2 linked regions of the Hyphomicrobium denitrificans ATCC 51888 genome follow. The protein of the gene in region 2 interacts with the protein of the main gene of each other region in a pairwise test. Links are inferred from orthologs where the notes say so. Each region holds a gene or a part of one and is shown on either strand. Other genes may lie near its edges.

Evidence for each region.
Region 1: the proteins of secD (region 2) and pheT interact in binary tests that used the Escherichia coli proteins (3 or more experiments, as listed by UniProt). The link is inferred for Hyphomicrobium denitrificans ATCC 51888 from one-to-one orthologs.

What each region holds. Positions count from the first base shown.
Region 1 is NC_014313.1:383,444-391,061, forward strand. The notes cover bases 2,446-5,477. They hold pheT (phenylalanine--tRNA ligase subunit beta), read right to left. Parts: upstream 5,162-5,477; coding sequence 2,729-5,161; downstream 2,446-2,728. Other genes in these bases: HDEN_RS01820 (NAD(P)/FAD-dependent oxidoreductase), read right to left, coding at 2,446-2,695; pheS (phenylalanine--tRNA ligase subunit alpha), read right to left, coding at 5,334-5,477. Also shown: HDEN_RS01815 (lytic murein transglycosylase), read left to right, coding at 44-1,282; more of HDEN_RS01820, read right to left, coding at 1,349-2,445; more of pheS, read right to left, coding at 5,478-6,401; rplT (50S ribosomal protein L20), read right to left, coding at 6,561-6,962; rpmI (50S ribosomal protein L35), read right to left, coding at 7,064-7,264.
Region 2 is NC_014313.1:1,294,502-1,301,928, reverse strand. What follows is about bases 2,558-5,398. They hold secD (protein translocase subunit SecD), read right to left. Parts: upstream 4,869-5,398; coding sequence 3,246-4,868; downstream 2,558-3,245. Other genes in these bases: yajC (preprotein translocase subunit YajC), read right to left, coding at 4,956-5,291; secF (protein translocase subunit SecF), read right to left, coding at 2,558-3,233. In the rest of the region: HDEN_RS06285 (SGNH/GDSL hydrolase family protein), read right to left, coding at 1-963; HDEN_RS06280 (squalene/phytoene synthase family protein), read right to left, coding at 997-1,833; HDEN_RS06275 (Mth938-like domain-containing protein), read right to left, coding at 1,856-2,230; more of secF, read right to left, coding at 2,259-2,557; HDEN_RS06255 (ATP-binding protein), read left to right, coding at 5,500-6,363; HDEN_RS06250 (LysM peptidoglycan-binding domain-containing M23 family metallopeptidase), read right to left, coding at 6,532-7,427. UniProt on the Escherichia coli protein: Part of the Sec protein translocase complex. Interacts with the SecYEG preprotein conducting channel. SecDF uses the proton motive force (PMF) to complete protein translocation after the ATP-dependent function of SecA.

The sequences.
Region 1 (7,618 bases), 910 kb from region 2 along the record:
GCCGACACAGTGACGGCGACACACAACCCTCCGAAGGCTTTCCATGCGCGCAGGTTTTTTGATCTTTTCGATCGCAACGATGGCGTTTGCGTCAATGTCCGGCGCGGCGTTCGCGGAAGCCACGCCACCGCCTCCGGCCAATAAGCGCAACTGCCAGAACACGGTGCCGTTTCAGCGCTGGCTCGCCGATTTCAGACGGGAAGCGATCGCCGAAGGCATCCATGCGGGAACGATCGATGATGCGATCGGCGGCATGACGCCCGACATGAGCGTCGTCGCGCGCGACCGCAAGCAAGGATTCTTCTCGCAGACGTTCATCGACTTCTATTTCAAGCTCGCGACCAACGGCCGCGAGAAAATGGGCAAGTCCTATCTGCAGCGTTACAAGTCGATCTTCGATCGCGCGGAACAACAGTATGGCGTGCCGGGCGCTGTCATCACCGGCTTCTGGGCGCTCGAGAGCGACTTCGGCGGCGGCATGGGAAATCTGTCCGTCATGCGCTCGCTGGTGACGCTCGCCTGGGATTGCCGTCGCGGCGACTTCTTCCGCAACGAACTGAAAGCCGCGCTGAAGATCATCGAACGCGGCGATCTCACGGCGGACCAGATGATCGGATCGTGGGCGGGTGAACTTGGGCAGACGCAGTTCCTGCCGCAGCACTACTACAACTACGGCGTCGACTATGACGGCGACGGTCGCGTCGATCTGATCCGCGATATTCCGGACATCATCGGATCGTCGGCGAACTTCATCGCGTCGATGGGTTGGAAGCGGGGCGAGCCGTGGCTGGAACAGGTTCGGGTCACGAAGGAGCTGCCGTGGGAAAAGGCCGATCTCACCGTTTTGCTCCCGCGATCGCAGTGGGTCGCGTGGGGTGTCGAAGGTGTTGGCCACAGGTTGCCGTCGGACGATCTCCAGGCGTCGCTGCTGCTGCCGATGGGGCGTAACGGCCCGGCTTTCCTCGCGTACAATAATTTCCGTGTCTACACGCAGTGGAACCAGTCGCTGACCTATGCGACGACGGCGGCGCATCTGGCGGCGCGCATGACGGGTGCTCCGAACCTCAGCCGCGCGAGCGGAAATGTTCCGTCGCTCGGCTACGAGCAGACGAAAGAGCTGCAGGCGCTTCTGAAGCGGCGCGGCTTCGACGTCGGCGAGGTCGACGGCAAGCTCGGAGCGGGAACGCGCAAGGCGGTCAAGGAAATGCAGATCAAGCTGGGCTTCCCGGCTGACAGCTATCCGACGTCGGAACTGCTGACGGCGCTGCGCGGGCGGAGCTGATCGTTTTGCTTGGCGTTGCCGGCCCTCCTTCGTCGAGCCGGCCGGCAATGCCGAAGACAATGTCGCCTAGTGCAGCTTGACCTGCGGTTCGGTGCGCCGGGTCAGGAGGCGAGCCAGCGAGTCGAGCGCAACCTTGATCGGCCCATGCAGCGCAACCTCGTGCATCTTGTAGAGCGAGCGATACATAATTTTCGCGAACCAGCCCTCGATGCGTAGCGACTTGCCGGAGACGAAGCCCATCAGGTTGCCGACTGTCGAATATTTGCCGAGTGACACGAGCGATCCGAAATCGCGATACTTGAACGGTGCGAGCTTCGTCTCGCCGTGCATGCGGCGCTGGATCTGGCGGACGAGGTGGCTCGATTGCTGGTGCGCGGCCTGGGCGCGCGGCGGGATGGGCGCGGTGTCGCCATCCGGCACGAGGTAAGCTGCATCGCCAATGACGAAGATGTTGTCGTCTTTCGTCGTTTGCAGGCTCGGGCGCACGATAAGCGTGTTGCTGCGGCTGACTTCCAAGCCGTCGAGTTTCGACAGAACTTCCGGTCCTTTGACACCTGCGGCCCAGACGACAAGCTCGGAAGGAATGAAGTCGCCGTTGGCGAGGGTCACGCCTTGATCGGAGACGTTCGTCACCGGGCTTCCGGTGCGTACGTCGACGCCAATGCTCTTTAAGATATTCGTGGTCGCCGTCGAAAGTCTTTCAGGCAGCGCCGGCAGAATGCGCGGAGCGGCTTCGATCAGCGTGATCTTGAAGTCGTTTTCGGGGTCGATCTTGTCGAGGCCGAAGTCAACGAGGCCGCGCGCTGCATGGTGCAGCTCGGCGGAAAGCTCGGAGCCTGTTGCGCCGGCGCCGATGATCGCGACGTGGAGCTGGCCGGGCCGCACGGGGCCCTGCTGCGCGTAGGCGCGGACGCAGGCGTTCAAGAGGCGGCGATTGAAACGCCGCGCCTGCTCGGGCGTGTCGAGCGTGATCGCGTGTTCCTTCACGCCAGGTGTGCCGAAATCGTTCGAGATGCTGCCGACCGCGATGACGAGCGTATCGTACGGAAACCAGCGATCCGGCGTAATCTCGCGGCCATCTTCGTCGTGAGTTGCGGCGAGGTGCACGCGCTTGTTGGCGCGGTCGAGGCCGATCATTTCGCCGTAGCGGTAACGGAAGCCGTGCCAGTGACCCTGCGCCTGATACGCCAGCTCGTGGCGGCCGGTGTCCATGCTGCCGGCGGCGATCTCGTGCAGCAGCGGCTTCCAGATATGCGTGCGCGATTTGTCGACCAGCGTGATCTCGGCTTTGCCCTTTTTGCCGAGCTTGTTGCCGAGCTGGGTTGCGAGTTCCAAGCCGCCCGCGCCGCCACCGATGATGACGATCTTATGCAGCCCAGTCGTCGCGTCGGAAGTGGGTGCAGTAGCCGTCATGGTCATCTCCAGCGTTACGTGTGGGGCTGTCCTTCAGGACCGAAGTTCGGCGCCGGTCGCTTTTTTAACATCCGCCACTATTTTTTTGACAATTGTCTCTATGGCCTGATCCGTAAGTGTTTCGTTTCCGGGCTGCAGAGTTACTTCGATCGCGACCGACTTTCTGCCCTCGGCCGCGAGGTTGCCGCCTTCGAAGACGTCGAAAATGTTGACGTTGCGGATCAATGTCTTATCGGCGTTGAGCGCGGCCTTGATGACGTCACCGGCGGCCACGTCCTTCGCCACGACGAACGCCAGGTCGCGTTTGACAGGCAACAGATCGGATGCCGCCAGCGCGGGCTTGGCGCGCGACTTTTTCTTTTCCGGCGGCAGGGCGTCGATGAAGATTTCGAACGCCGCGACAGGAGCCTCGACGTCGAGGGCCTTGAGCGTCGCCGGGTGGACCTCGCCGAAGTAGGCGAGCACGGTTTTGGGTCCGAGCCGGAGCGTGCCGGAGCGTCCCGGATGATACCAGGGTGGGCAGTCACGCGTGATCTGGGCTTTGCTGGCGTCGATGCCGAGGGATGCCAAGGCTGCAACGACATCGGCTTTGACGTCGAAGACGCCGACGGGTTCGCCCGAGCCGCTCCATTGCCGGCCGGCGCCGCTGATGCGGGCGGTTCCGGCGCGCACGGCCGCGGCGCTCAGATACTGGTCTTCCGGTTTTTCGCCGCGATAGGCTTGGCCAAGCTCGAACAGCGCAACGTCCGAAGCGCCGCGATTGCGATTGCGGGTGACGGCGGTCAGCAGTCCGGGCAGCAAGCCGGGACGCATCGAGGACAGTTCCGTTGAGATCGGATTGGCGAGGTCGAGCGCTTCCGCGCCGCCGCCGAAATGCTTCGCCTGATCCTTCGGGATGAAGCTCCAGGTGACGGCTTCGACGAACCCGCGCGACGCAAGCAGGCGGCGGGCACGGCGCGCACGCTTCTGCTTTTCGGTCAGCACGGGCCGCGCGACGCCGTCGAGGCGCGGCAGCGGCGTTGCGGGAATGAGCTCGAGACCGGCGATGCGCACGATCTCTTCGACGAGATCGGCCGGTCCATGCACGTCGGGACGCCAAGTCGGCACGGTGACTTTCGCGGCGCTCGGTTCGCCTTCGATCCTGAAGCCGAGAGCCGTCAGGATTTTCGCGATCTCGGCTTCGGGAAGCTTGACGCCGGTCAGCTTCGCGACGCGCGCGAAGTCGAATGCGATCACGCGATTTTCGATCGGTTCCTTGCCAGCGACCTTGGCTTTCGATGCCTCGCCGCCGCAGAATTCTAGGATCATGTCGGTTGCGAGATCGAGCCCGGGGCGAACGGATGCCGGATCGACGCCGCGTTCGAAGCGGTAGCGCGCATCGCTCTGAAGGCCGGTTTTGCGGCCGGTGGCGGCGGTGCGCACGGGATCGAACCAGGCGCTTTCGATCAGGACGGCGGTCGTCTCGGGCGTGCAGCCCGTCGACTCTCCGCCCATGATGCCGCCGAGACCGAGCGGGCCGCTATCGTCGGCGATGACGCACATGGTGCTGTCGACGGCGTATTCCTTGCCGTCGAGTGCGAGGAATTTCTCGCCGGATTTTCCGAGGCGGGCGTGGATTGCGCCTTTGAGCTTGTGCGCGTCGTAGACGTGCAGCGGACGGCCGCGATCGAGCGAAATGTAATTCGTGACGTCGACAAGGGCGTTGATCGGGCGCAGGCCGACGGCCTTCAAACGGTTTTGCAGCCAATCAGGCGATGCGCCGTTCGAGACGTTGCGGATCGTGCGCGCCGCGAATACCGGGCAGGCGTTGGCCGTGTCAGCCGAGAAGTCGAGCTTCACCGGAATGGCGCAGTCGAACGCTTCCTTGATGGCTTTGAGTTTCGGCTCGGGTTTCAACGATCCGAGACCGGCGGCGGCGAGATCGCGTGCGATGCCGCGCACGCCCGTGCAGTCGGGGCGGTTCGGCGTGAGCTTCACTTCGATGACAGGATCGTTGAGGCCGGCCGCGTCAATGTAGCGTTCGCCGACTTTGCTCGCCCATTCGGCGGGCAGATCGAGAATGCCGGCGCTATCGTCGGCGAGTTCGAGTTCGGCGGCCGAGCACATCATGCCGTTCGAGACGACGCCGCGGACGGGTTTCTTCTCGAGCGTGATCTTCGAACCGGGAATGTAAGTTCCGAGCGGTGCGAAGACCGATACGAGGCCAGCGCGTGCGTTCGGCGCGCCGCAGACGACCTCCATCAGCGGCTGGCCCTTGGCGATCTCGACCTGCACGACCTGCAGCTTGTCGGCGTTCGGATGCTTCTTGGCTTCGACGATGCGCGCGATCACGAAAGCGCCGAGCGCCTTCGCCGGGTCTTCGATGGCTTCGACTTCAAGACCGATCGCCGACAACGTCGTCTCGATCTCGTCGAGCGAGGCGTTGGTATCGAGATGATCCTTGAGCCAGGAGAACGTGAATTTCATTGTTCGTCATCCTCGAGCGTCTGAGCCCCCGCGAGGACGTTCGGGGATCCAGCATAAGAGTTGTCGCAGACGCCATATTGTGCCGTTGGCGCGTTTTGCGCTGGATTCCCGGCCTTCAACGCACACGATGTGTGCGCTCGGCCGAGAATGACGATGTGATCTGCTGCCATCATCACGCTGATAGTCCGCCGCCGAGGGTGGGGACGTCGAGGGTGGAGAAGCCGTAGTGGCTGAGCCAGGTCAGGTCGCCGGAGAAGAAGGCGCGGAGATCGGGGATGCCGTATTTCAGCATCGTCAGGCGGTCGAGGCCGACGCCGAACGCGAAGCCCTGATATTTCTCGGGATCGAGGCCGCAGTTCCTCAGCACGTTCGGATGCACCATGCCGCAGCCAAGAATTTCGAGCCACTGACCGGGCTTGCCGATCGCCTCGGCGCCGATGTCGACTTCCATCGACGGTTCGGTGAACGGGAAGTGCGAGGCGCGGAAACGCATCTTTACTTCGTCGACCTCGAAGAACGCCTTGCAGAATTCCTGCAGCACCCATTTCAGGTGGCCCATGTGGGTCTTCTCGTCGATGACGAGGCCTTCGACCTGATGGAACATCGGCGTGTGCGTCTGATCGCTGTCGCAGCGATAGACGCGGCCCGGCGCGATGATGCGAAGCGGCGGTTTCTGCGAAACCATCGTGCGGATCTGAACGGGGCTCGTGTGCGTGCGCAGAAGCAGGCGCGACCCGTCGGGCTTCGGCGAGAAATAGAATGTGTCGTGATCCTGCCGCGCCGGATGGTCGGCCGGGATGTTCAGCTTGTCGAAGTTCATCTCGTCCGTTTCGATGTCCGGACCTTCGGCGACCCTGAAGCCCATATCGGCGAAGATTTCGATGACTTCGTCGAGGACCTGGCTGACGGGATGAATTCGGCCATCGGCGACGGAACCGGGGCGAACGGGAAGCGTGACGTCGGCGCGCTCGGTTTTCAGCCGTTCATCGAGCGCCGCGGTTTCAAGCGTTGCCTTGCGTTCGTCGAGCGCAGTCGAGATCTTGCCTTTGAGGGTGTTGACCGTCTGGCCGAAGGTCTTGCGCTCTTCCGGCGGGAGCGAGCCGAGCTTGCTCATCAGCTCTGAGACGCGGCCTTTTTTTCCAAGTGCCGAAACGCGGACGGCATCCAGAGCGGCGAGATCTTTGGCGCCGTCGATTTCGGCGACTAATTCGCCTTCAAGCTTATTCAGGTCTTGGCTCATGGCACGTCCGACGTCGGTGAGATGGCTGGATTGGCCAATTACCAACGTCATCCCCGCGTAGGCGGGGATCCGTCCAAGTGTCTTTCGCGCAGTTCGGTCCGGCTTGGATGGATCCCGGCCTTCGCCGGGATGACGTCAGCGCAGTAAAGCGAAGGCGATTTAGGCCGCCTTCTTGACCTTGTCCTGGTCAGCTTTAGCGACGGGCGAGGCGGCGGCTTTCGCGGCCTTGTCGACGAGCGCCTTGAAGCCTGCGGGATCGTTGATCGCGATGTCGGAAAGGACCTTGCGATCGACTTCGATGCCGAGGTTCGTCAGGCCGTTGATAAAGCGGCCGTAGGTCAGGCCATGCTCGCGAACGGCGGCGTTGATGCGCTGAATCCAGAGAGCGCGGAAGTTGCGCTTGCGACGCTTGCGGTCACGATAGGCGTACTGCTGCGCCTTCTCGACTGCCTGCTTAGCGACGCGGATCGTATTCTTGCGGCGGCCGTAATAGCCTTTGGCGGCCTTGATGACTTTCTTGTGCTTGGCGTGGGCAGTTACGCCACGTTTGACGCGGGCCATGGGATTTCTCCTAATTCTTCAAGATTTGTGCGTGGGTGGATGAGTCTTTGCTGGGCGCTTGCGACTCGCGTTCCGCGAGCCGGCCGCAAGCGCCGAAAAGATCATCGGCTGTAGGGCATGTATTTCTTGACGATCTTCGCGTCAGAGTCGTTCAGCACACCCGTGCCGCGCGCCTTCTGAATGAACTTCGCCGTGCGTTTGATCATGCCGTGACGCTTACCGGCCTGGGCGGCAACGACCTTGCCCGTACCGGTCATCTTGAAGCGCTTTTTGGCGCCGCTCTTGGTCTTCATCTTAGGCATTTTGCTTTGTGTCCTTTAGTTCGCTCGCGGGCCCGTCGCCGATCGCTTACGCGTTCGGCTGGCCCTCCGCGGGGGCGGCGCTCGCGCCGGGCCGCCTTGCGGCCCCGGACCTTGCGGTCCGAAGTGCGGCGGTTCGGGTTGCGCTCACGGCTCTTGCGAGCCGAAATGCAGATGCCTTGCGGCGTCCGCACTCTCGACAATCGTGAAATTGCCGGTCCTGCGAAGGGTGCTTTTTTGCGGTTTCCGCTTGTTTTTCAAAAGCATAAGAACCGCCACGGCATGCCTCGCCGGGCGGCTCTGGGAGGGTTTATACGGAAATGCTGCGGAAATCGCAACATCTTCAGCGGGCATGCG
Region 2 (7,427 bases):
AATCTGCGAATATCTCGGCGGGTCCGGCACCCACTCGTTGCCTTTGTAGCGCAGGAACAAGCCGTCGGTGACTTCCGCGCCCGCGCACGACACGCCGACGAACGTCACCGCACGATGCGGGTCTTCGAGAGACAACTGCAACGCGGTTCGCAATTGCTCGGAATAGAGCGAGCGATGGCACGCCTGATCGAGCCAGCGCGCGTTCGCCTTGATGAATTGCTTGTCGCCGAGATCGCGCCAGGGGCCGACCCGGGCCGGATAACCGGTCAAGCCGCTATAGAAGCCGACGGTCGAATAATCGGCCGCGCGCTCGCGTGAGAACCTGACGGCAAGATCGGGATTGCCTTCGCCGGACGCAAAACTATCGCCCATCCCCGCGACCAGAATATCGCGCACGCGGACATCGGCTTTCGCAACCTCGAGCCCGCCGATCTCGAGCGTGACGACCGCGCCTTTCGGATAAGGAATGACGAAGCGCGCCGGTTCGCTGCAAGACTGCGTAAGCGCGTCCCCGCGTGGCGTTTCCGATCCGCGCGGAGCGGTCAACCATGTGCACGACAACATCTTCGCGTCTTCAATGCCTTCGACGCGAAAGATGACCGCATGGCTCGTCGGATTGATGTAGTCTTCGTAGGCGTCGCACTTGAAGCGATTATTGTTCCAGCACGTCTTGCGGTACATCGACGATGCCCAGCCGTCGGCATCGGTGCTTTGCAGCGCCCGCTCTCCGGAGAGCACAGGCGTCGAGCGCTGATCCGGGCCGAGCGAGCGATAAACCTGCCGGTGGACTTCCGTGTCACGCGGATCGGTGAAGAAGCGAAACGGGTTTTCGACGCGCCAGGCAATCGTGGCCGCCGCCTCCGCGCACCGGGGAGCCGCAACCGCTGCAAAGCTTACGACGGCGAGAAACAAAAGCGACGTGACCGCGACGCGGCGCGGTGTTGTTTGCCGGCGAGAAATCATCTGCCCCCTTCGCTTGGTCGTCAGTCGAACGCGTCAGAGCGTTCCGGTCCAATGCGCGCGTGCAATGCGCCACAAACGAGCGAGCGGTGCGATATCCATGATGTCACGGCTCGGATCGTATCCAGGCTTCTGCAAAGCGCGAAAATAGGGCTCGATGAGGGCAAGGGGCAAAAGCGCCGTCGTAAAGGCACGAGTTTTGCCCTTGAGATCGCTCTGAACTAACGCCAGGGATGACCGCGCTTCGCGGGCCAGCCATGCGATTTGCGGCCGCCAATCGGTGTCCGGCGGGACTGGAATGCGCGCCTCCGGCAGCGGTGTCCGCCCAGCCGCAAGGGCATTCGGCAACGTGCGAGCAACGCGCGTCAGTCCGCTGGCACGACTGGCCGCGTTGATCAAAGGGCCTGCGTCATCGGCCGGCCCATGCAGGATCTGCAGCGCGAACGCGAGGGGCGTTCCATCAATGACGCGAAAGCTTTTTTCCAATGCCGCATCGTCAGCAGGCGGATCGGCAAAAAGCGCCGCCATATGCGCTTCGAGATAGGCGTCGAGCGCCGGGCGCGAAAGCTCGCGGCGCCGCATGACGTCGGCGAACTGATCGAGAATGGGATTGCCGGAGAGATTGGAGGTATCGCCGCTGCCGAGCAGCGCATCGCGCCACCACGCCACGCGGATTTCGCCGAGCGCCGCATCGCTGACGATCTGACCGATGCGCGCGATCTCGCCGTCGAACGCCGCCAACGCAATCAGATCATCCCGGACGCTTACCGGAGCAAACAGCGCCGCGTAATAGCGATCCGGTGCGTTGAGGCGCGCGCTCGCACGGACGGCATCGGCGTTGGCGTTGGCGGTCGCTTCTTGGGGTTCGCGCACAGGCAGCTCTTGAACCTCAGATTTAGGGCACCGCCAGCAACGCCGCCGCGATCCGCCGCTTTTCCGCGACCAGAATGTTGTAGGTCCGAGCGGCGGCGCCCGTCGACATCGGTTCGAGCCCGATATTGGCTTTCGCGAACGCCTCGTAGATTTCCGCCGCCGGCCACACCTGATCCACGCCAGTACCAAGCAGCAGCGTAATCGGCGGCTCCAGCGAACTCAGAGCGAAGTCGAAGTCGGCGACACGAAATTCGGCCGCCGCCGTCGCGTTCCAGGCAAAAATGCCGTTCGGCAGGCACAAAATCGAACCGCGATGGCTCATGTCCGCAAAACGAAAGCCGCCGTTACCATAGGCGGTAACGGCGATCTCATACGGATATCGGGGACCTGTTTCCATCGGAGCACCACCGCTCCCGTCGCGGTCTTCAGGCCTTGGCTTTTGTTTTTGACGTAGCAACGGCCTTCGCCGCCAAGTCGCTCCAGTCCCGCTTGACGCCGAGGTAGCCGAGTAGCGGCGCCGCGATGAAAATCGACGAATAGGTGCCGATCACGACGCCCAGCAGCATCGCGAGATTGAAGTTCCTGATCACCTCGCCGCCGAAGACATAGAGCGAAATAAGCACAGCAAGTGCCGTCATGCCGGTCAGGATGGTGCGAGACAGCGTCTCGTTGATCGACAGGTTCAAAAGCTGGTTCAGTTCCATCTTTTTGAACTTGCGCAGGTTCTCGCGGATGCGGTCTGACACAACGACGGTGTCGTTCACGGAATAGCCGAGAATGGTAAGCAGTGCCGCCACCGTCGACAGGTCGAACTCGAACTGAAACAGCGCAAAAATACCCACCGTCACGATGACGTCGTGCGATAGCGCCAGCACCGCACCCAGTGCGAATTGCCACTCAAACCGGAACCAAACGTAGGCGACGATCGCCAGAATACCGGCCGCGACGGCAATGAAACTCGTCATGCGCAGTTCGCTCGACACCGCTGGGCCAACGACCTCGACACGGCGCTCGACATAGGTCTCCGACGTGGCATCGACGACCTTCTTCAAGGCCGCCTGCTGCTCCGCTTCTCCGCCGGGCTGCTCCTCAAGACGAACGAGCACGTCGTCGGGGCTGCCGAATTCCTGAATCTGGACGCTGCCGACGCCGATGCTATTCAGCTTCTCGCGCAAAGCGCTGATGTCGGCGTTGCCACTCTTCGTCTTGAGTTCGATCAGCGAACCGCCTTTGAAGTCGACGCCATAGTTCAGGCCCTTGATGCCGATCAGCCCGATCGACACGACCATCGCGATGATGGAGAGGACCAGCGCCGGCCCTTTGACCTTCATGAACGGCAAGTTCAGGTCATGGGGGAAGAAGTCGAATCCCTTGAAGACCGGTATCAATCTCATAAGCACTGCGCAGGTCTCCTAGACGGGAACGTAGATCGCACGGCCCTTGGGCTGGGCCCTGAGCCAGTACGAGATCAGCAGACGGACGACGGTCACGGATGCGAAAATCGAGGTCAAGATGCCGATCGTCAGCGTCACGGCGAAACCGCGGATCGGGCCCGAGCCGAGCCAGAACATGATGATGGCGCAAGCCAGCGTCGTCAGCTGACTGTCGAGAATAGTCACGTATGCGCGCTGGAACCCGGCATCGATCGCAGAAACCGGCATTTTGCCGAGCCGCAATTCTTCGCGAATACGCTCGTAGATGAGAACGTTGGCATCGACGGCCATGGCGACGCCGAGCACCAGACCGGCAATACCCGGTAGCGTCAGCACCGCTCCGATCATCGTCATCAACGCCACTGTCAGAATCAAGTGAACGAGTAGACCGACGCAGGCAAAAATGCCGAACGTGCCGTAGTAGAGGATCGTTAGAATAACGACCGCGATGCCGCCGACGACGCCGGCGAGCTTACCGGCCGAGATCGAGTCTGCACCCAACGATGGACCGACTGTCCGTTCCTCGACGATCGTGAGTTTTGTCGGCAGCGAACCCGAGCGCAACTGAACGGCGAGCGTGTTCGTACCTTCGACCGTGAAGCTCCCCGAGATCTGGCCCGAACCGCCAAGGATGGGCTCGCGAATGACAGGAGCGGACAGCACCTTGTCGTCGAGAACGATCGCGAACGGACGACCAACATGATCTTTGGTGAAGTTGGCGAACTTGCGCGCGCCGATCTGGTTGAAGCGGAAGTTGATGACCGGCTCGCCGTTGCGGCTGTCGAAGCCTGGCTGCGCATCGGCGAGGTCGGCGCCCTGCACGACGGGCTGCTCGCGCAGCAGATACTCGCCGCTGCTCTCTCCCTTGTCGCCCGGATAGATCTTGAAGCCCGTCGGCACCTTCGTCATTTTGGCTTCATCGCCGGACATGGACGGGTGTACCTCATGGAAGGTGAGCTTCGCCGTTTCGCCGATGAGCTTCTTGAGATCGGTGGTGTCTTTCAAACCCGGAAACTGAATGAGAATGCGGTCGGCGCCTTGGCGCACGATCGTCGATTCCGAGGTTCCGAGATTGTTGACGCGCCGGTTGATCGTTTCGATCGATGCCGAGGCGGCATTCGCGACACGCTGCCGAAGGCCCTGATCGCTTTCCTTGATGACGATCGTTCCCGGTTCTGTTCCCGAAGACACCTCAACGTCGTAAGCACCCGCTCCGAGTAGGGCATTGCCGATCGGCTGCCTGACCTTGTTGAGAGCCTTGAGCGCGGCGGCTTGTTCCTCCGGCTTCGCAAGTTTGACGACGAGCTGCGTCAAGCCCTGAGTGCCGATACCCGTAAAGCCGATCTTCGCGTCACGAAGCTCCTTACGGGCTTCATCGCGCAGGTTGTTGATCCAGTCCTTTTTGATTTCGTCCTGGTCCATGGCGAGCAGAAGATGCGCGCCGCCCTGTAGGTCGAGACCGAGCGTCAACTGCTGTTTCGGCATGAAGGACGGCCATGACTGCACGGTTTCCTTCGGGAAGAAATTCGGCAGCGCCACGAGCAGACCGGCAAGACAGGTCAGCAGAGTGGCTATAATTTTCCAGCGAGTGAAGTGCAGCATGGCAAGGATCTCGAATCTTCAAAAGTGCGGGCAAGGCAGCTTGGTGCGAAGACCGCACGCTATAGTCGCACGCGATCGGTGCTTAAATCACGTTGCGTCTTTGACAGGTTCGCCCTTGGAGCGCACCTCGAGCAGCGTACCCTTCACGACTCGCACCCGGAGGTTTTCAGCGAGTTCAACCTCGATTTCGTCGCTCGATTCGGAGACTTTCAGCACCTTGCCGACCATTCCACCCGACGTGATGACCGTGTCGCCCCGGCGTACGGCATTCACGCGCGCACGCAGTTCCTTGGCGCGTTGCGACTGCGGACGGATCAGGAAAAAATAAAAGATGCCAAGCATCAGGATCATCGGGATCAGAAGACCACCGAAGGGCTCCATGGGGCTTGCAGCGGCTTGAGCGTACGCGGGTGTCGTAAACATCTGCTGGTAGATTCCTCTGGATGAGATTGGAATAAACACCCCTGCCCCGGGCCCGTCGGGCTCAGGGGAGCGCTCAATCAAATTCGGGGCGGACTATAGTGTTCGCTATCCTATTTGCAACCACAGAGCGGCGCCATTGTTTGGCGTTGGCATCTGCGGATGTAGCGATTAAACAAGCTGTTTCCAATAGATAGCTGCTGGATTTTAGATGAGCGACACTGACGCAATAAGGCCACTGCTGGAACGGATCGCCGTCGCGTTGGAACGTCTCGGGCCGCCAGCCGCAGAAACTCCCGATTTCGAAGCGGCCGACGCGTTTGTCTGGCACGCCGAGCCCGGCCGCTTCGAGCCGGTTCCTGAGGTCAACCGCGTGCCGCTCGCCCTTCTCAAGGGTATCGATCACACGGCTGGCATTCTGCTCGACAACACCCGCCGGTTCGCCGCCGGACTATCCGCCAACAACGCGCTGCTCTGGGGCGCGCGCGGCATGGGCAAATCGAGCCTCGTCAAAGCCGCGCATGCCGACGCGTTGGGCCGCTATGGCAAACTCAAACTGATCGAGATTCAGCGCGAAGACATCGACTCGCTGCCGCAGTGCCTGTCGTTTCTCAAGGCTGCGCCCTATCGCTTCATCGTCTTCTGCGACGACCTTTCGTTCGACCACGACGATACGAGTTACAAATCCTTGAAGGCCGTTCTCGAGGGCGGCATCGAGGGGCGGCCGAAGAATGTGCTTTTCTACGCCACATCGAACCGCCGGCATCTGATGCCTCGCGACATGATCGACAACGAGCGCGCGACGGCGATCAATCCCGGCGAGGCGACGGAGGAAAAGGTTTCACTGTCGGACCGCTTCGGTCTGTGGCTCGGTTTTCATAACGCCAGCCAGGATGACTATCTGACGATGGTCCGCACCTACGTCACGCATTTCAAACTGAAGATCGACGACAAGGAACTCGAGCGCGACGCGCTCGAATGGTCGACGACGCGCGGCGCACGCTCCGGCCGCGTTGCCTGGCAATACGTCCAGGACCTCGCCGGTCGCCTCCAAACCCCCACCGACAAAATCTGATTTTACGGCTCCGACGCACTTGGCGGCCGGTGCCCCATCTAATGCGCTCGGCGGCCGGCTCCGCGAAGCGGAGTCGCCGAGCGCAAACAAAAAAGAAGCCGGATCAGATGATCCGGCCTCCTCGTTTCCCTCAGTGCCAGCGCTTAGTCCCCACGCTAGGTCGTAACGTCAGAGTTTCTCGAGATAGGGTGTCGGGTCCACCGGCCTCGATCCTTGACGTAGTTCGAAATGCACCTGCGGCTGATCGACGGACCCTGTCTTGCCCGCTTTGGAAATGACCTGACCGCGTTTCACCTTGTCGCCGCGCTTCACGAGCAGCTCGTCGTTGTGGGCGTAGGCCGTCACCCAGCCGTTGTCGTGACGAAGCAACACGAGATTGCCGTAGCCTTTGAGTTCATTGCCGGAGTACGCGACGACGCCCGACTCGGCAGCATGAACTTCTGTGCCGAGCGGCACGGCGAGATTGATGCCGTCGTTGTGCGTGCCGTCGGGACGTCCACCGAATCCAGCGATGACGCGGCCCGTCGTCGGCCAACGCAGCTTGACGCTGTCGGCAACGGCCGATGCTGCAGCCGGAGCCGCCAGCGCAACCTTCTGCTCGGCCTTCGCCGGAGCAGCCTCAGCGACAGGCGGCGCACTGGCCGGAGGTTCGGACAAAGCAACCGAAGGCGCCGGAGCGGCGGGTGCTGCGGGAGCCGCATCGGTGGCCTTGCCAGTATCCGTCAATGCCGCGACGCGACGTTCGCTATTGATGATCGTCGGTCGCGTCGAAAGCGACTGCCCGTAGGCAGGAATATCCGACCCCTTCTCGGTCGCGGCCAGCGGCGGAACGATCGCCGCCGGAGCATTGTCGGCGACGCTTGCGGGAGCGGCAGGAGCCGGCTGTGACGCAGGCATGTCAGCGCCTGATCGGCCTGGCACCTTCAGCACGACACCCGGCTTCACGCGACGCGGGTCGGCGATACCGTTGACCTGCTGCAGTTCCGCGAACTTCACATTGTGCGCGCGTGCGATGCCGTAAAGCGACTCGCCCGCCTTCACCGTGTACGTCGAATTATAGTTGG